2 regions of the Serinibacter salmoneus genome follow, and region 2 is predicted to be linked to the other one. Evidence: predicted binding sites of a transcription regulator. Region 2 holds the regulator's gene; the other holds the start of a gene.
The links. Region 2 encodes LexA, which represses DNA repair genes until DNA is damaged. Its sites were predicted from a motif close to TCGAACANNTGTTCGA; they were not measured.
Positions count from the first base shown of each region.

Region 1: uvrA (excinuclease ABC subunit UvrA) is a predicted target of LexA. The motif match lies at 5,395-5,410, and genes of this name have one in related genera.

Region 1 is NZ_PDJD01000001.1:1,447,263-1,457,320, reverse strand. Features, by position in the region: gene coaE (dephospho-CoA kinase) at 1-166, shown strand, start outside; gene ATL40_RS06415 (OsmC family peroxiredoxin) at 172-603, opposite strand; gene uvrB (excinuclease ABC subunit UvrB) at 721-2,802, shown strand; gene ATL40_RS06405 (TerC family protein) at 2,967-3,974, shown strand; gene ATL40_RS06400 (TerC family protein) at 3,980-4,996, shown strand; gene ATL40_RS06395 (YciI family protein) at 5,018-5,314, opposite strand; gene uvrA (excinuclease ABC subunit UvrA) at 5,441-8,299, shown strand; gene uvrC (excinuclease ABC subunit UvrC) at 8,296-10,058, shown strand, end outside.
Region 2 is NZ_PDJD01000001.1:1,044,733-1,054,790, forward strand. Features, by position in the region: gene ATL40_RS04525 (L-lactate dehydrogenase) at 1-637, shown strand, start outside; gene lexA (transcriptional repressor LexA) at 701-1,456, opposite strand; gene ATL40_RS04535 (LysM peptidoglycan-binding domain-containing protein) at 1,673-2,077, shown strand; gene nrdR (transcriptional regulator NrdR) at 2,149-2,601, shown strand; gene serA (phosphoglycerate dehydrogenase) at 2,623-3,825, opposite strand; gene ATL40_RS04550 (HelD family protein) at 3,926-6,070, opposite strand; gene ATL40_RS04555 (proteasome assembly chaperone family protein) at 6,323-7,384, shown strand; gene ATL40_RS04560 (cold-shock protein) at 7,580-7,783, shown strand; gene ATL40_RS04565 (spermidine synthase) at 7,890-8,774, opposite strand; gene dinB (DNA polymerase IV) at 8,865-10,058, shown strand, end outside.

The sequences.
Region 1 (10,058 bases), 400 kb from region 2:
CAGCGCGCGGCGGGCGGGCGGGCCTCATCCGGTGTCCACGGTGCGGGACCGCCTGCACGAGGGCGGTTTCCCGCGGCTGCCCGCCGGGGTCGATGGCGAGGGCGGTCACCTGCATGGCAGCGCGGACCCGGGCCGAGAAGCCCGGATCCGCGTCGGCACCGCCTGATCGCCTCAGCGCAGCGTGGCCGCCAGCGTGATCGGCACCGCCGAGAGCGCGGCCGAGACCGGGCAGCCGGTCTTGGCGGCCTCGGCGACGGCGAGGAAGTCCTCCTCGGAGATCCCGGGCACCTCGGCCTCGACCGTCAGGGCGATGCCGGTGATGCCCTCACCGGCCACGAAGTCGACCGCGGCGGAGGTCTCCACCCGGGTGGGCGGGGTGCCCTTCCCGGCGAGCTCGTGGGAGAGCGCCATCGCGTAGCAGGACGCGTGCGCCGTGGCGATGAGCTCCTCCGGGGTCGTCTGGCCGCCCATCTCGCCGGTGCGCGACTTCCAGGAGACGTCCACGGGGCCGAAGGCGCCGCTGGCGGGTTCGGTGCGGCCGGAGCCGGAGGCGAGGTCGCCGAGCCAGACCGTGCTCGCGCTGGAGGTGGTGGGGGTGGGCATGGCAGTCCCTTCGTCGACGGGTGGTGGCGTGCGCCACCTCGTCACCATCCTGCCCCCGTGGGTGTGGTCGGTGTCGAGTGGTGTCAGGATGTCGGAGGGCCCACGTACCGTTGTCGCATGCGACCCGTATCCGATCTGCAGCGCACCGTCGCCCCGTTCGAGGTGGTCTCGGAGTACACGCCCTCAGGCGACCAGCCCACGGCGATCGCGGAGTTGACCGAGCGGCTGAACGCGGGGGAGAAGGACATCGTGCTGCTCGGCGCCACCGGCACCGGGAAGTCCGCGACCACCGCGTGGCTCATCGAACAGGTCCAACGCCCCACCCTGGTGATGGCGCCGAACAAGACCCTTGCCGCGCAGCTGGCCACGGAGTTCCGGGAGCTGCTGCCGAACAATGCGGTGGAGTACTTCGTCTCCTACTACGACTACTACCAGCCCGAGGCGTACGTGCCCTCCTCGGACACCTACATCGAGAAGGACTCCTCGATCAACGAGGAGGTGGAACGGTTGCGGCACTCCGCCACGAACTCGCTGCTCACCCGGCGCGACGTGGTGGTGGTCGCCTCCGTGTCCTGCATCTACGGCCTGGGCACGCCCCAGGAGTACGTGGACCGGATGGTGCGGCTGCGGGTGGGGGACGTGGTGGATCGCGACGCGCTGCTGCGGCAGTTCGTCACCATGCAGTACGCCCGCAACGACGCCTCCTTCCAGCGCGGCACCTTCCGGGTACGGGGGGACACGGTGGAGATCATCCCCGTGTACGAGGAGCTGGCGATCCGGATCGAGTTCTTCGGGGACGACATCGAGGCGATCGCCACCCTGCACCCGTTGACGGGTGACGTGGTGCGGCAGGAGGAGGAGATCCACATCTTCCCGGCCACGCACTACGTCGCCGGCCCCGAGCGCATGGAGCGCGCGATCGGCACCATCGAGGCGGAGCTCGAGGAACGCCTCGCCGAACTCGAGGGCGGTGGCCGGTTGCTGGAGGCGCAGCGGCTGCGGATGCGCACCACGTACGACATCGAGATGATGCGGCAGATCGGCACGTGCTCCGGCATCGAGAACTACTCCCGCCACATCGACGGCCGCGTGCCGGGGTCCGCACCCAACACCCTGCTGGACTTCTTCCCGGAGGACTTCCTGCTCATCATCGACGAGTCGCACCAGACCGTGCCGCAGATCGGCGCGATGTTCGAGGGCGACTCCTCCCGCAAGCGCACCCTCGTGGACCACGGGTTCCGCCTCCCGAGCGCCATGGACAACCGGCCGCTGCGCTGGGAGGAGTTCCTGGAGCGGATCGGGCAGACCGTGTTCTTGTCCGCGACCCCCGGCGACTACGAACTGGGGCAGTCCGACGGCGTGGTGGAGCAGGTCATCCGGCCCACCGGGCTGGTGGATCCGCAGGTGGTGATCAAGCCCCCGAAGGGGCAGATCGACGACCTGCTCGGGGAGATCCGCCAGCGCACCGAGCGCGACGAGCGCGTGCTGGTGACCACCCTGACGAAGAAGATGGCCGAGGACCTCTCGGACTACCTGCTCGAGCGGGGGGTGAAGGTCGCCTACCTGCACTCGGAGGTGGACACCCTCAGGCGCATCGAACTGCTGCGCGACCTGCGGATGGGCGTGTACGACGTGCTGGTGGGAATCAACCTGCTGCGCGAGGGCCTCGACCTACCCGAGGTCTCCCTGGTGGCGATCCTGGATGCCGACAAGGAGGGGTTCCTGCGTTCGGAGACCTCCCTCATCCAGACGATCGGTCGCGCGGCGCGCAACGTCTCGGGCCAGGTGCACATGTACGCCGACACCATCACGCCGTCCATGCGGCGCGCGCTGGAAGAGACCGACCGGCGCCGGGAGAAGCAGCTCGCCTACAACGCCGAGCACGGGATCGACCCGACCCCGCTGCGCAAGCGGATCACCGACATCACCGATCAGCTCGCGCGCGAGGACGTCGACACCAAGGAACTGCTCGCGGGTGGCTACCGCAAGGGCGGGGCGGCGCCGAAGCCCACGGGCTCCTCGGCTCGTGAGCGCCTGGCCGGTGCCGCGGCATCGGACCTCGCGGAGCTCATCCAGGAACTCTCCGACCAGATGCACACCGCAGCCGCCGAGCTCAAGTTCGAGGTCGCGGCGCGGCTGCGCGACGAGATCTCCGACCTGAAGAAGGAGTTGCGCCAGATGGTGGCCGCCACGAGTTGAGGGCGGGCGCGCCCTCATCGCGTATGCTCTGACGACGAAGGGGAGTACTCCCGAGCAGCAGCATCGTCACCACGGCGCCCAACGGCGGGTTCCCGGTGCTGCTGGGCCGCACGCGGCCGGAGAAGACCTTCGGTTCCCAGTCGTCGGTACCGAAGGGTGTACCCATGGATGTTCCTGTCTGGTTGTGGGCGGTCACAGTGGCCGGCATCGTCGCGATGCTGGCCGTCGACCTGTTCGGCCACGTCCGTAAGCCGCACGCACCGACCCTGCGCGAGGCGGCGATCTGGTCGGCGGCCTACGTCGCGATCGCGCTGCTGTTCGGGGTCGCCATCCTCGTGATGTTCCCGAGCCCCTACGGCGCTGAGTACTTCGCGGGCTACATCACCGAGAAGAGCCTCTCCCTGGACAACCTCTTCGTGTTCGTCCTGATCATGGGCGCGTTCTCGGTGCCGCGCGAGAACCAGCAGAAGGTGCTGTTCGTCGGCATCATCCTGGCACTCGTGCTGCGCACGATCTTCATCTTCATCGGTGCGGAGATCGTCAACAACTTCGCCTGGGTGTTCTACATCTTCGGTGCGTTCCTGATCTGGACGGCGATCGCGCAGCTGCGTCACACCGAGGAGACTGACGAGAAGCGCGAGAACTTCCTCGTGCGCTGGGTGCGCCGGATCTTCCCGGTGACGGATTCCTACCACGGCGACCGGATCTGGGTGAAGCACGACGGCCGCTGGCACATCACGCCGATGCTGCTGGTGATGGTGGCGATCGGCAGCGCCGACATCCTGTTCGCGATCGACTCGATCCCCGCGATCTTCGGCCTCACCCAGGAGGTCTTCCTGATCTTTGCCGCCAACGCCTTCTCCCTGCTGGGGCTGCGGCAGCTCTTCTTCCTGGTGGACGGCCTGCTGGACCGCCTCGTGTACCTGAACTACGGCCTGGCGGCGATCCTCGCGTTCATCGGGGTCAAGCTCGTGCTGCACGCGTTGCATGAGAACGAGCTCCCGTTCATCAACGGCGGTGAGCACGTCAGCGTGCCCGAGGTGTCCATCGCCTTCTCGCTGATCTTCATCGTCGGGGTGCTGACGATCACCACCGTCGCGAGCCTGGCCAAGTCCCGGCGGGATGCCGCGCTCACATCCGCCGCGGCCGACGACGACGGCGCGCGGGACTGATCGGGGTGCTGGGCACGCACGAGCTGCCGCTCTGGTTCGAGGTCGCCTCACTGGTGGTACTCGCGGCCATCCTCGTGATCGACCTGGTGGTCGTCGGGCGGCGTCCGCACGTGCCCAGCTTCGCCGAGAGCGCGCGCTGGGTCGCCTTCTACGTCGGCCTCGCGCTCGTGTTCGCCCTCCTTGTCCTCACGGTGGGCGGCAGCGCGCCGGCGGGGGAGTTCCTGGCCGGGTGGCTCACGGAGTACTCCCTCTCGCTGGACAACCTGTTCGTGTTCGCCCTCATCATGGGCTCCTTCGCGGTGCCGCACCTGCAGCAGCAGCGCACCCTGATGATCGGCATCCTCATCGCCCTGGTGCTGCGGGCGGGCCTGATCCTCGTGGGTGCCGCGATCATCGAGCGCTTCAGCTGGGTGTTCTACCTCTTCGGGGTGGTGCTGCTGGTCACCGCCGTGAAGATGGTCGGCGGGCAGAACGAGGAGGAGTACTCCGAGAACGTCCTGGTGCGGGTGGTGCGGCGCGTGATGCCCGTCGCCCCGGACTACGACGGTGCGCGCCTGACCACCCGCATCGACGGCCGGCGCATGGTCACGCCGATGCTCCTGGTCATCCTCGCGCTCGGCACCACCGACCTGCTGTTCGCGCTGGACTCGATCCCGGCGATCTTCGGGCTCACCAGTGACCCGTTCATCGTCTTCAGCGCCAACATCTTCGCGCTCATGGGCCTGCGCCAGCTGTACTTCATGCTGGATGGGCTCATGGAGCGCCTCGCCTACCTCAGCTACGGCCTCGCGGCGGTGCTCGCCTTCATCGGGGTGAAGCTCATCCTGGAGGCCCTGCACGGCAACACGGTGCCGTTCATCAACGGTGGTCAGGGGGTGCCGTGGGCGCCGGAGATCCCCACCTGGCTCTCGCTGGCGGTCATCATCGGCTTCCTGGCCATCGCCGCCGTCGCGAGCCTGCTCTGGCCGCCGCGCGTCCAGGACACCCAGGACACCCAGGACGCCGAGGACGCCTCCCGCTGACCGTCCCGCCCCGCGGGTCCCTCAGATCCGGTCGGCGAACGGGCCGATCACCGGCTTCCACCCGCGGACCCCGACCTCGGCCACCACACCCTCGGTCAGGAACGGGTCCTCGGCGAGTAACGCCGTCGCCGCCTCGGCATCGGGCGCCACGAGGAGCAGCATCGCGCCCGGAGTCTCGACCAGCGGCCCGGAGGCCAGCAGGCTCCCGGCGTCCAGGAGGGTGCGCAGGAAGTCGCGGTGCCGCGGGCGCACCTCGTCGCGCAGCCGCTCGGCCTGTGCGCCCACCTGGTAGCGGTACTCGACGATCTGAACGGCCACGGTGTCCTCCGGTGGTTGCGCGACGGGCCGGTCCCGGCCGCGCGATCAGCCTAGCGAGCACGATCTGGATTCCGCTCTGCTCGAACATCTGTGCGAGATGGGGGTGGGCGCGATTAGCATGGCGGCGTGAGTCTCATCGTCTCGGGTGCCCGCGAGCACAACCTGCGCAACGTCTCGATCGACCTGCCGCGTGACAGCCTGGTCGTGTTCACCGGGCTGTCGGGATCCGGCAAGTCCTCCCTGGCCTTCGACACCATCTTCGCCGAGGGCCAGCGTCGGTACGTGGAGTCCCTGTCCGCCTACGCCCGGCAGTTCCTGGGGCAGATGGACAAGCCGGACGTCGACTTCATCGAGGGACTCTCCCCGGCCGTGTCGATCGACCAGAAGTCCACGAACCGCAACCCGCGCTCGACGGTGGGCACGATCACCGAGGTGTATGACTACCTGCGGCTGCTGTTCGCCCGCGCCGGGACCCAGCACTGCCCGGTCTGTCAGGAGCGTGTCACCTCCCAGACCCCGCAGCAGATCGTCGACCGCCTGCTCGAGCTGGAGGAGGGCACCAGGTTCCAGGTGCTCGCACCCGTGGTGCGGGGCCGCAAGGGTGAGTACGAGGACCTCTTCCGCGACCTGCGGCAGCAGGGGTTCGCGCGCGCCCGGGTGGACGGCGAGGTGGTGCCGCTCGCGGAGCCGCCGGCGCTGGAGAAGAAGCTCAAGCACACCATCGACGTGGTCGTGGACCGCCTCGTGGTCCGCGCCAGCGCGAAGCAGCGCATCACCGACTCCGTCGAGACCGCACTGCGTCTGGCCGAGGGCCTGGTGCTCGTGGACCTCGTGGACCTGGAGCCCGAGGACCCGCAGCGCGAGCGGCGCTTCTCCGAGAAGCGCGCCTGCCCCAACGACCACCCGCTCGCGCTGGACGAGATCGAGCCGCGCACGTTCTCCTTCAACGCCCCCTACGGTGCCTGCCCCGAGTGCACCGGCATCGGCACGCGACTGGAGGTGGACCCCGACCTCGTGGTGCCCGACGACGAGCTGAGCCTGGCCGAGGGGGCGATCGCGCCCTGGACCCAGGGCAGTGCCGAGTACTTCCAACGGCAGATGACCGCCCTGGCGGAGCAACTGGGGTTCGCCATGGACGTCCCGTGGCGCGCCCTGCCCGCCCGCGCGAAGAAGGCCCTGCTGCACGGTGAGGACCACGAGGTGAAGGTCCGTTACACCAACCGGTGGGGTCGGCAGCGTCAGTACTCCTCCGGCTTCGAGGGGGTGCTTTCCTTCGTCAAGCGCCGTCACGCCGAGACCGAGTCGGACTACTCGCGCGAACGGTACGAGGGCTACATGCGTGAGGTGCCCTGCCCGGTGTGCCAGGGCGCCCGCCTCAAGCCCGAGGTGCTCGCCGTGCGGGTCTCCGGCTACTCCATCGCGCAGTTGTGCGACCTGTCCATCGACGGCGCCAAGGAGGTGCTGGAGCGCCTCGAGCTCGGGCCCCGCGAGCAGGTCGTGGCCGGCGCCGTGCTCAAGGAGATCCAGGCTCGGCTCTCCTTCCTGCTCGACGTGGGCCTGGACTACCTCACCCTCTCGCGTCCGAGCGCCACCCTCTCGGGTGGCGAGGCGCAGCGCATCCGCCTCGCCACCCAGATCGGTTCCGGACTGGTGGGCGTGCTCTACGTGCTGGACGAGCCCAGCATCGGGCTGCACCAGCGGGACAACCGCCGCCTCATCGACACCTTGACCCGGCTGCGCGACCTCGGGAACACCCTCATCGTCGTCGAACACGACGAGGACACCATCCGCGCCGCGGACTGGGTGGTGGACATCGGCCCGGGCGCCGGCGAACACGGCGGCCGGATCGTGCACTCGGGGGACTACGCGGGGCTGCTGAGCGCGAAGGAGTCCGTGACCGGGGCCTACCTCGCCGGCCGCCGCTCGATCCCCGTGCCCGCCACGCGCCGCGCCCCGACCCCCGGGCGCGAGGTCACCGTGGTGGGTGCCCGCGAGAACAACCTGCACGACGTCACGGTCACCTTCCCGCTCGGCGTGCTCACCGCCGTCACGGGGGTCTCCGGATCCGGGAAGTCGACGCTGGTGAACTCGATCCTGTACACCGTGCTCGCGAACGAACTGAACAAGGCGCGACGCGTCCCCGGTAGGCACAAGCGGGTGACCGGCCTGGACAACCTCGACAAGGTGGTCCACGTGGACCAGGGGCCGATCGGCCGCACGCCGCGCTCCAACCCCGCCACCTACACCGGCGTCTGGGACCACGTGCGCAAGCTCTTCGCGCAGACCCAGGAGGCGCAGGTGCGCGGCTACGGGCCGGGGCGGTTCTCCTTCAACGTCAAGGGCGGACGCTGCGAGGCGTGCAGCGGCGATGGCACCCTGAAGATCGAGATGAACTTCCTGCCGGACGTCTACGTGCCCTGCGAGGTGTGCGAGGGGGCGCGGTACAACCGGGAGACCCTCGAGGTGCGCTACAAGGGCAAGACGGTCGCCGAGGTGCTGGACATGCCGATCTCCGAGGCGGCGGACTTCTTCGCCGCCGTCCCGGCGATCGCGCGGCACCTGACCACTCTGGTGAACGTGGGCCTGGGGTACGTGCGGCTGGGGCAGAGCGCGACGACCCTCTCGGGCGGCGAGGCGCAGCGCGTGAAGCTCGCCAGCGAGTTGCAGCGGCGCAGCACCGGTCGCACGGTCTACGTGCTGGACGAGCCGACCACGGGTCTGCACTTCGAGGACATCCGTCGCCTGCTCGAGGTGCTGCAGGGCCTGGTGGACAAGGGCAACTCCGTGCTGGTGATCGAGCACAACCTGGACGTGATCCGCAACGCCGACTGGGTGATCGACATGGGACCGGAGGGCGGCTCCGGCGGCGGGCGCGTGGTGGCGCAGGGCACACCGGAGGACGTGGCCCGCGTCCCGGAGAGCTATACCGGTTCCTTCCTGCAGGATCTCCTGGAGGCACCCGAGCGCGAGCGCGTCGGGGCGTGAGCGACCCCGCCTCCTACCGTCCGGCCCCCGGGGAGATCCCCGACTCCCCGGGGGTGTACCGCTTCAGCGACCCCACCGGCCGCGTCATCTACGTCGGCAAGGCCAAGAGCCTGCGCGCGCGTCTGGCCAACTACTTCGCGCCGCTGCACACCCTGCATCCGCGCACGGCGCGGATGGTGACCACCGCGAGTCAGGTGCAGTGGACCGTGGTGGGCACCGAGGTGGAGGCACTGAGCCTGGAGTACTCCTGGATCAAGGAGTTCGACCCGCGCTTCAACGTCAAGTACCGTGACGACAAGTCCTACCCCTACCTCGCCGTCACGATGGCCGAGGAGATCCCCCGGGTGCAGGTGATGCGCGGGGCGAAGCGCGCCGGCACCCGCTACTTCGGGCCCTACTCCCATGCCTGGGCGATCCGCGAGACCGTGGACCTGCTGCTGCGGGTGTTCCCGATCCGCAGTTGCAGCGCGGGGGTCTACCGGCGCGCCGCGGCCAGCGGGCGCCCGTGCCTGCTGGGCTACATCGAGAAGTGCTCGGCGCCGTGCGTGGGTCGGATCTCACCGGCCGAGCACCGTGACCTGGCGGAGGACTTCTGCCGGTTCATGGCGGGGGAGACCGCGACGTTCGTGCGGCGCGTCGAGCGGCAGATGCGGGAGGCGTCCGACGAGCTCGACTTCGAGCGTGCGGCGCGCCTGCGCGATGACCTGGCGGCGCTGCGCCGCGTGGTGGAGAAGAATGCTGTGGTCCTGCCGGATGGGACCGACGCGGACGTGTTCGCCCTGGCCAGCGACGAGCTGGAGATCTCCGTCCAGGTCTTCCACGTCCGCGGCGGCCGGATCCGCGGGCAGCGGGGCTGGGTGTCCGAACGCGTGGAGGACCTCGACGAGAGCGAGCTCACCGAGCGTCTCCTGCAGCAGGTCTACGCCGAGCGTGGCGTGGAGGTGCCCCGGGAGGTCCTGGTCCCGGTGCTCCCCGCGGACGCCCCCGAACTGACCGAACTGCTCAGCAACACGCGCGGCTCCCGGGTGGAGATCCGGGTGCCCCAGCGCGGGGACAAGCGCGCCCTGATGGACACCGTCCGCAGCAATGCCGACGGCGCCCTGGCCCTGCACAAGACACGCCGCGCCGGCGACCTCACGGCTCGGTCGCTGGCGCTCGCGCAGCTGCAGGAGGAGTTGGACCTGCCGGCCTCGCCGCTGCGGATCGAGTGCTACGACATCTCCACCACGGGCGGTACGCACCAGGTCGGGTCCATGGTGGTCTTCGAGGACGGACTGCCCAAGAAGTCCGACTACCGCCAGTTCGTGGTGCGGGGTGAGTCCGGCGAGGGTGCCAGGGACGATACCGAGGCGATGCACGAGGTCCTCACGCGCCGCTTGCGGCGCCTGGCCCAGGAGCGGGAGGCCTCGGCCACCTCCACCGAGGTGGATGCCGACGGCGTGCCGCTGGGGCGGGTGGACCCCGACACGGGCAGGCCGCGCCGCTTCGCCTACCCGCCCAACCTCATCGTGGTCGACGGCGGAGCCCCCCAGGTGGCGGCCGCCGCCCGGGCCGTGTCCGAGGCGGGTGTGGTGGATGTGGCGCTGATCGGTCTGGCCAAGCGCCTGGAGGAGGTGTGGCTACCGGGGGAGGAGTTCCCCCTGGTCCTGCCCCGCACCTCCGAGGGCCTCTACCTGCTGCAGCGGATCCGGGACGAGGCCCACCGCTTCGCCATCACCGCGCACCGCAAGCGGCGCGGCGCGGCGATGACCCGGTCCGT
Region 2 (10,058 bases):
CTCGGTGATGGAGGTGGCGCCGAACGCGATGCACATGATGGTGACCAACCCCGTGGACGTGGTCACCTACGCGGCACAGCAGATCACCGGGCTCCCACCGAGCCACGTCTTCGGTTCCGGCACCGTGCTGGACTCCTCCCGATTGCGCTACCTGATCGCCCGGGAGTGCAAGGTGGCCGTCCAGAGCGTGCACGCCTACGTGCTCGGTGAGCACGGCGACAGCGAGGTGCCGATGTGGAGCTCGGCGTCCATCGGCGGTGTGCCGCTGCTGGACTGGCTCGGGGAGGACGGCGAGCCCTTGTTCACCGACGCTGTGCGCAGCCGCATCGGTCGTGACGTGGTGCACGCTGCCTACCAGATCATCGAGGGCAAGGGGGCGACGAACTACGCGGTGGGCCTCGCCGTCACCCGCATCATCGAGGCAGTGCTGCGCAACGAGCACCGCGTGCTCCCGGTCTCCACCCGCATCGACGACGACTTCCTCGGGATCCATGACGTGTGCCTGTCGATGCCCACCGTGGTCGACGCCGGTGGCGCCGTGCGGCGCCTGGGCATCCCGATGAGCCAGCACGAGATGGCACGTGTGCAGGCGAGCGGCCGCAGCATCCGTGAGGCGGCGCGTAGCCTCGGGTTCTGAACGTCCGCCTGTCACGCGAAGGGCCGCCGCATCCAGGAGATGCGGCGGCCCTTCGCTGTTCGATCAGAGGCTGCGCAGCACGGCGACCACGCGCCCCAGGATCTGGGCGTTGCGGCCGTCGATCGGGGAGAACGCGGGGTTCGCGGGCATCAGCCAAAGTTCGTCCGACGTGCGCCTGAGCGTCTTCACGGTGGCCTCACCGTCGATCATCGCGGCCACGATCTCGCCGTTCTCGGCATCGCGTTGCTCGCGGATCACCACCCAGTCGCCGTCGCAGATCGCGGCCTCGATCATCGACTCGCCGACCACCTGGAGCAGGAAGAGCGTGCCGTCGCCCACGATGCGGCGGGGGAGGGCCACCACATCCTCCACGCTCTGCTCGGCCAGGATCGGCCCGCCCGCGGCGATGCGGCCCACCAAGGGCACGTAGGAGGTGTCGGAGGAGGGCGGTTCGGGCAGCACCACGGGGGCGACCTGAGCGCCGGCCTGGTCCTGGTTCTTGCGCAGGGGAATGGTGCGGGCCGTGGCCGCGGCCGCCGCGGCGGCGTCCGAGCGGGGGGTGATGCCCGGAGCGGCGGAGACCGTCTCGGGCAGCGCCACCACCTCCATGGCCCGCGGCCGGTGCGGGTCACGCCGGAGGTAGCCCTTCGTCTCCAACTGCTGGAGCTGATGCTTCACGCTCGAGGGTGAGGTCAGGCCGACCGCCTCGCCGATCTCCCGCATGCTCGGGGGATACCCGCGCTCGGTGATGCTGGCGGAGATGACATCGAGTACCGCACGTTGGCGGACGGTCAGCACTCGCGTCTCGCGTATCGACATGGTCTCGTCTCCCGGTTCCGGCGGCAACGGCGCCCTCGAAGGCTGGATGTCAGTCCTCGGTGCTGTGGTGTCCCTGTGACCCACTGCTCACAGCCTACGGCCTCGAGGGTGAATTGGTGCGACACCTGTTCGAATCGGGGTGTCGACATTCGGCGGGTCGCGCGGTACGGTATCGAACAACCGTACGACGTACAGACGTTCGAAGGGAGTCGGGACATGACGACGATGACGATGGCGACGGTCACCGCGGTGCCCCCCGCTCCGGCGCGCGGCGCCGGGGCGAGCATCCGGCATGGTGCACGGGCAAGTCGTCCGGGAGCCTCGGCCCCGGCAGCCATGCGCCTGACCCGGCGTGGCCGTGCGGTCTTCGCCTCGTTGGGCGTGGCGCTCGCCCTGGCCGTCGGTGCGGTCGCGGGGGTTGCCGTGGCGGCCACGGACGGCGATGCGATGGTCACCCAGGTTCACACGGTCAGCGCCGGGGAGTCCCTGTGGAGCATCGCCGCGGGGCACACTCAGCCCGGGCAGGATGTGCGCGAGACGATCTCGATGCTGACGGAGCTGAACGACCTGGCGAGCGTGGACCTGATGGCAGGCCAGCAACTGCAGGTACCGGCTCCCTGAGCGGCCGGGTGCGCGTGTCAGAATGGGCGCCGGTCGCGGCATCGCGGCCGACCAGCCGGACGGAGACCCACGTGCACTGCCCTTTCTGTCGTCACACGGACACGCGGGTGGTGGACTCGCGCGCGAGCGAGGACGGTTCGTCCATTCGGCGGCGCCGGCAGTGTCCGCAGTGTCATCGACGCTTCAGCACCGTGGAGGCCACGAGCCTGTCGGTGGTGAAGCGCTCGGGAGTCGTGGAGCCGTTCAGCCGGGAGAAGGTCGTCTCCGGGGTCCGTAAGGCGTGTCAGGGCCGTCCCGTCGGGGAGGACAGTCTCGCGTTGCTGGCCCAGCGCGTGGAGGAGTCCCTGCGTGCCTCGGGAGCCGCGGAGATCGATGCGCACGATATCGGCCTGGCGATCCTCGGTCCGCTGCGCGAACTCGATGAGGTCGCCTACCTGCGCTTTGCCTCCGTCTACCAGGACTTCGGTTCGCTCGCCGATTTCGAGGCGGCGATCGCTACCCTACGGGCCGAGGGCCGCGGCTGACGCGGCCCGGCCGTCCGGCGCTCAACCGCGGTGGACGACGGCGCGGATCGTGGTGGGCAGCGCTTCCAGCTCGGCGACGATCGCGGCGGGCTCCTCGCCGGCGATGTCCGTGACGGCGTACCCGATCTCCCCCCAGGTTCCCAGAACCTGGTACTCCACATTCGCTCCGTGCTTGGCAAGTGCGTCGTTCAGCGACGCCATGACGCCGGGGACGTTGGAGTGCAACAGCGCGATCCGGTGCGTACCCACCCGGGGGTGGTCGAGCACCAGGCCCGGCACGTTCACCGAGAGGTAGGTGGCGCCCGCGCGGGCGTAGTCCCGCAGCTTGCCGGCCACGAACACGCCGATGTCGTGCTGGGCCTCCTCGGTGGATCCGCCGATGTGCGGCGTGAGGATCACGTTCGCGAGCCCGCGCAGTTCGCTGTCGAACGGATCACCCTTCGAACGGGGCTCCTCCGGGAAGACATCGACGGCCGCTCCCGCGAGCGAGCCGTCCAGGACCCGCTCGCGCAGCACCGAGTAGTCCACGAGGAAGCCGCGTGAGAGGTTGAGGAAGATCGCGCCGGTGCGCATCGCGGCGAACTGCTGGGCGCCGAACATTCCCGCATTGCCCGGACGGCCGTCCACGTGCAACGTCACGATGTCTGCCTGCTCGAGCAGCTCCTCGAGCGAGGACATGCGCCGGGCATTGCCCAGTGCGAGCTTCTCCGCGGTGTCGTAGAACACCACGTGCATACCCAGGGCCTCGGCCACCACGGAGAGCTGCGTGCCGATGTTCCCGTACCCGACGATGCCCAGGGTTCGTCCGCGCACCTCGTGCGCCCCGGTCGCGGACTTGTTCCACAGGCCCGCGTGCAGGGAGGAGTTCTGAACGGTCAGGCGCCGGGTGAGCGCGATGATCTCGCCCACCGCGAGCTCCACCACGGACCGGGTGTTGGAGAACGGCGCATTGAAGACGGCCACGCCGCGGCGCGCAGCAGCGGCGAGATCGATCTGGTTGGTGCCGATGCAGAAGGCCCCCACGGCGTCCAGGGTGCTGTTCGCGAGTACCCGCTCGGTGACCTGCGTCTTGGACCGGATGCCCAGTACCGAGACGCCGTCGAGCGCCGCGATCAGATCGTCCTCGTCCAGGGCTGCGGTGCGTGTGGTCACCTCGTAACCGGCGTCCGTGAGGATCTCGGTCGCCAGCGGGTGGATGTTCTCCAGCAGTAGGGCTCGGGGCACCCCTGCATTGTGTCCCCGATGCGGGCGCCGCCCAAATCGTTCCCACGATGTGTCACGCGAGGGTTGTGTGCTCGCGGCGGGCCCGATCACCGCACCGCGGTTACGGCACGGCGGTGCGCAGCGCCTCGGGAACGGCTCCGAGCAGGGAGAGGCTTCGCGTGGGACGGGTCATCGTGACGTAGGCATCGCCGGGCGACATCGTGGCGACGTCGATCGCCACCACCGAGTCGAACTCCAGCCCCTTGCTGCCTCGTGGATCCAGTACGAGCAACGCGTCGGTGAGGTCGGCGTGGGCGGGCACCGCGAGGCGCGCCCGCAAGGCCTGGAGCTGGTCGCTCGGGGCGATGACCGCACACGTGCCTCCTCGCGTGGCCGCCGCAGCGATCTCCTCCTCCAACGTGCCCGCGGTGATCCGCAGGGCGCCGGCGACGTCTCTCGCCGAGGTCACCGCGGCCCGTGCAGCGGCGCGCCGGGGCGCCATCGCCTCCAGGACAACCCCAGCGGCGTCCATCACGCTGCGCGGGGTGCGGTAGTTGATGGTGAGTTCGGCCAGGCGCCACGTGCCGATGCGGTCGAAGACCTCCCCCCAGGTGGAGGCCCCGGCCGCCGAGGACGTCTGCCCGGTATCGCCCACCACCGTGAAGGAGTGGCTCGGGCAACGGCGCACCAGGGCGCGCCAGGCCATCGGGGAGAGTTCCTGTGCCTCGTCCACCACCACATGCCCGTAGGTCCAGCTGCGGTCCGCGGCGGCGCGTTCCGCCGTCGTCATCCAGGCGCCCTCCTCACCCATCCGTTCGGCGAGCGTCTCGGCCGAGACCATGGCCGAGGCATCGGAGCCGGCGAGGGTCTGCGAGAGGGTGTCGCGTGCATAGGCCAACTCGGCGGCGCGGTCCGCGGCCTGTCGGTCCGCGCGCTGCTGCGCCTGCGGGTCGATGTCCTCGCCGATGAGCTCCGCGGCCTCGTCCAGCAGGGGTACGTCGGCCTCGGTCCAGGGCGCCGAACGCTCCCGGTACAACAGGTCGCGATCCGCCTGGGACATCCCCGGCGCGGCCTGCGCCAGCCGATCGGGCCGAGCCCACAGGTCGGCGATCAGGCGCTTGGCGCTCAACGGCATCCACGCGAGGTTCAGGGCGATGCGCACCTCGCGGTCGGCACGGATCTCCTCGGAGACCTCGGCGCGTTCCGGGGCAGTGAGTTCGCTGCCCACGGCGCGCTCGTACTGCGTCGTCAGCGTGGACAGCATGGTGCGGACGAAGACCACCCTGGCCTCGTTGTGGACCTGATGCGAGCGCCGAGCCCGCGTCCGGGCGGAGAGGATGTCCTCCGGGCGGATCACCAGGTCGACCGACCCGATCCGCACGGTCGTCTCCGTCTGCGGCACGCGCTGGCGAGCGCGCACCGCACGGGCGACCACGTCGGCCATCTCCAGGCGCCCCTTGACCTGAGCGACGGCGTCGTCCTCGAGTGCGGTCGCCCGGATTCCCGGGAGCAGCGCGGACATCGTGGTGGAGACCACCCCGGTCTCTCCGAGCGCAGGAAGGACGCGCTCGATGTAACGCAGGAACGTGCGGGACGGGCCGATCAGCAGCACACCGGAGCGGGCCAGACGCTCCCGCTTGGCGTAGAGCAGGTAGGCGGCGCGGTGCAGCGCCACAGCCGTCTTCCCCGTGCCCGGGCCGCCCTGGACCACGAGGATCCCCTCGGCATCCGCCCGGATGGCCTCGTCCTGTTCGGACTGGATCGTGGCGACGATGTCGTGCATCCGGCCGGTGCGGTGGGCGTTGAGCGAGGCCAGGAGCGCTCCCTCGCCCGCGAGCTGAGCGCGCGCGTCGTCGTCGAGCGCGTCGGCATCGAGCAGATCGTCCTCGACCCCCACGACGCTGCGGCCGCGGGTCGCGAGGTGGCGCCGTCGCACCACGTCTCCCGGGCGGGCCGCTGTGGCCTGGTAGAAGGGCCGCGCGGCGGGCGCGCGCCAATCGGTCAGGATGGGGGAGTGGTCGACGTCCGAGACGCCGATACGGCCCACGTAGCGGGGGGAGGAGTCGGTGCGCAGGTCCAACCGTCCGAAGACCAGACGGTCCTGGACCGCCCGATAGGTGGCGAGCCGGTCGGCGTACATCGTGGCGAAGGAGTCCCGCTCGGAGCGTGCCTGATGGGTGCCGGAGGCCCGCGTGGCACGGACCTCCCGCAGGCTCGACTCGGCTTGCTCGGTCAACTCGTCCAGGCGCGAGTAGATGGCGCTCACGGCAGCCTGCTCGACCGGGAACGTGGCTGACGCGGAATCGGCGCCGGTACCGTGCCCGGCGTGCAGTGTGCTGTCGGTGTCCGTGTGAGTGCTCGACTCCACCCGCATCCTCCCTCGTGGCGTGTCAGGCAGGCTGACCATTATTCCACCGACGTCCTGCACTCGTGCGTGAGGCTTCCGCGGCGCGGGAATGAGGTGGTCGAGCGCCTCGTTGAGATGATCAGAGACATGGATGCGGTAGGAGGAAGTGCAATGGATCCGCAGCAGTTGTACCGGTGGGACCTCGCGGGGCGCCCGGGCGCCGAGCCACGGCCGGAGTCCGAGGGCGCGCACCTGGCCGAGGAGGCGCCGGCGCCATCGGCCCAGTCGGACACCCCGCCCGCGGGCGCGCCGGACGTGGTGGCGGGAGTCGTGGGCGGCATCGAGGACGTGGGGCGCCGCCCTGGCAGCGTGGAGGAGATCAGCGCCACCGTGATGGTGCACGCTCTGCGGGGCTCGGTGGACGCCGGCCACGCCGGGGCCCTGGTGGCCCATCACCTCCTGGAGTCCCATCCCACGACCCGGGTGCTGACCTTCGACATGGACGGGCTGATGGACTACCGCTCGCGGCGCCCGAGCATGACCTTCGAGAAGGGTGCCTTCACGGACTACTCCGAACCGGCCCTCGTGCTGGACCTGGTCGGCACACCCTCGGGGGATCTGCTCCTGCTGCACGGTCCGGAGCCGGACCTGCACTGGGAGGCATTCACCCGAGCCGTGCGCGACATCACCACCACCTTGGGCGTGACCACCACCGTGGGGGTCCACGGCATCCCGATGGGGGTACCGCACACCCGCCCGATCTCGGTGACCTCCCACGCGACCTCACCCCACCTGATCGAGGCCGAGCCCGACGTGTTCGGCACGGTGCAGGTGCCGGGAAGCGCCGCCTCGCTGCTGGAGTACCGGTTCGGCCAGTGGGGGAAGGACGCACTCGGCTACGCCGTCCACGTGCCGCACTATCTCGCGCAGAGCGAGTACCCCGCGGCAGCGGTGGAGTTGTTGCGGCGGGTCTCGGCGGTCTCGGGCGTGGACCTGGACACCCGTGCCCTGGAGGAGTCCGCGGCGTCGGTGCTGGCAGAGATCACGAAGCAGATCGAGGACTCCTCGGAGGTAGCGGCCGTGGTGCAGGCGCTGGAGAACCAGTACGACGCGTTCGTGCAGGCCCAGGGTCGCAGCCTGCTGGACCCGGGCGAGATGCCCAGCGCAGACGAGCTCGGGGCGCAGTTCGAGGCGTTTCTGGCCGAGGTGGACCGAAAGGGCGACGAGGGGTGAGAGCGGCGCGAGGTGAGGTGCCGGCTCCCGTACACACACGCATCGCCACAGTGGCGACGAACCTGGGTCCTCTGCCACAATAGAGGCGTTGCACGGCTTCTCTCTGTCGAATGTTCTTCGGGCACGGCGTGGGGATCATGGCAGCACCGCAGCCCGGCACACGGCCGGGAAGTACGAGTCCCCGGAAGGACAAAGATGGCACAGGGAACCGTTAAGTGGTTCAACGCTGAGAAGGGATACGGGTTCATCGCCCAGGACGGCGGCGGGGCCGACGTCTTCGTCCACTACTCGGCAATCCAGTCGGATGGCTACCGCAGCCTCGAAGAGGCGCAGCGGGTCGAGTTCGAGATCACGCAGGGCCCCAAGGGCCCGCAGGCGGAGAGCGTTCGTCCTCTCTGACCGATAGGTCTCTCATCGGTGCGGCCCATCCCTTCGCGGGGTGGGCCGCACTGCTGTGCCGGCACCGGATCCCCGCCGCCGGTACCGCATCGGGTCCGGGTGCCCCCTACCTCGTGCCGGTGCGGTGGTCCGAGGGCGACTCGGCCACGAACTCCTCGGGGAGCGCCAGGGGATCCGGCTCGTCCTGGAGCGGGAGCGCCGTTCCGGCGAACTCGCGGCACGCCCTGCCCTCGAGCAGCCGAACCGGGGCGGGCAGTGCGAGCAGGTCACGCTGCAGGCGCTGGGAGTCGATGGGGGCGTCGGATGCCAGGACGACCAGGTTCCCGAACCGCCGGCCCTTGAGGATCGGGGGCTCCACCGCGAGCATGACGTGCCGGAAGGTCGCCAGGGCGGTCGCGACCTCCCGCCGTGCGACTGGCAACGGTGGGGAGTCCACGAGGTTGCCCAGGTAGAGGCCCCCGGGCTGCAGCACCCGACGCACCTCGCCGAGGAACCCGCTCGTCGTCAGGGACCGCGGCACGCGAGCCCCGGCGAACGCGTCCCGGATGATGATGTCGACCGCGTCCTCGCGCATGGCGCTGACCGCGGCCCTGGCCTCGTCCACGCGGATTCGCACCAGTGGGGAGCGCGGGACGTCGAACCACTCGCGTGCGAGCCGCGCCAGTTCGCCGTCGAGCTCGACCACCACCTGGCGTGAGCGTGGCTCCTCCGTGGCCAGCGCGCGGGCGAACGCACACGCGGCACCGCCCAGGTGAAGGATGCGCGAGGCGGGCTTCTCCCGCAGGCGCTCGCGAATCGCCAGGCGCATCTGCTGCATGTACTCGAACTCCAGGTGCCCTGGATCCTCGAGGTCGACGAAGCTGGACTCCACCCCGTTGACGTACACCATGAAGGCGCTGGGGCGGTCCGGATCCGGGAGGAGTTCGAGCGTGCCGGTGTCGATCTCGACGGGATCGAGCGGAAGGGAGCCGGGCAGCGAACGGCGTCTCACCCCGCCATCATACGAACCCTGCCGGAGGCGCCGAGGTGCGTGTGTGGTCACGGGCTTGACGGCGATCGAACGACTGTTCGATCATGGGGTGTGCCCGAGACGCCGTGGGGCTCGGACGACGCCGGAGCCCCGATCCTTCACCTCGACATGGATGCGTTCTTCGCGTCCGTGGAGTTGATCGAGCGACCCGAGCTGCGAGGTCGGCCCGTGATCGTGGGCGGTGGGGAGCGTGGCGTGGTGCTCGCCGCGACCTATGAGGCGCGTGCCTTCGGTATCCGCTCCGGTATGCCGATGGCCACGGCTCGGGCGCGGTGCCGCCAGGCGATCGTCGTGCAGCCGCGCCGCGAGGCCTATCGTCGCGCCTCGGCTCGCGTCATGGGGGTCCTTGCCGATGTGACGCCCGAGCTCGAACAGCTCTCGGTGGACGAGGCATTCCTGGACGTCTCCGGCGCGCGCCGTCGTCTCGGGTCCCCGTTGGAGATCGCGCGAGCGCTGCGGGAGCGGATCAGGCGTGAGCTCGGGTTGGTGGCGTCGGTGGGGCTCGCGGCCTCACCTGTCGTCGCGAAGATCGCCTCGGCCCGGGCGAAGCCGGACGGTGTGCTCCTGGTCCCGGCCGAGGCGACCGTCCCGTTCCTGCACTCCCTGGAGGTCACCTCGCTGTGGGGGGTGGGTGAGGCGACCCGGCGCGCTCTGGCGGAACTCGGCGTGCGCACCGTGGAGGAACTGGCCCACACACCGCGGGAGATGCTCACCTCGAGGCTGGGAAGGGCACAGGGCATGCGCCTGCATGCGCTGGCCTGGGGGCAGGATGACCGCCGTCTGGTGACCTCGCGTGTGGAGCGTTCGATCTCCTCCGAGCACACCTTCCCCCGGGACCTGCGTGACCTGGAGGGCGTCGCACGAACGGTGCTGCAGCAGAGCCATGAGGTCGCGCGGCGGCTGCGCGAGGGTGGTCTGCTGGCGCAGGGCGTGACGGTGAAGGTGCGCGCCGGCGACTTCACCACGCTCACCCGCAGCCGCCGGCTGGAGGTGGCCACGGACGTGGCGACGCAGGTGCATGCCGCCGCGCGCGCCCTCCTGGCCTCGGTCGGGATGCCTCCCAGCGGGGTGCGCCTGGTCGGGGTGCGGGCCGATGACCTCGTACCCGCCCGTGGGCACGCGGTGCAGGGAGCGCTCGGGGAGGATCCCGTGGCGCATCGGGATGTTGAGGCGGTGTTGGACGGTTTGTCGCGTCGTTTCGGTGCCGGCTCAGCGGGGCCGGCAAGTCTGCTGTCCCGTTCGGGT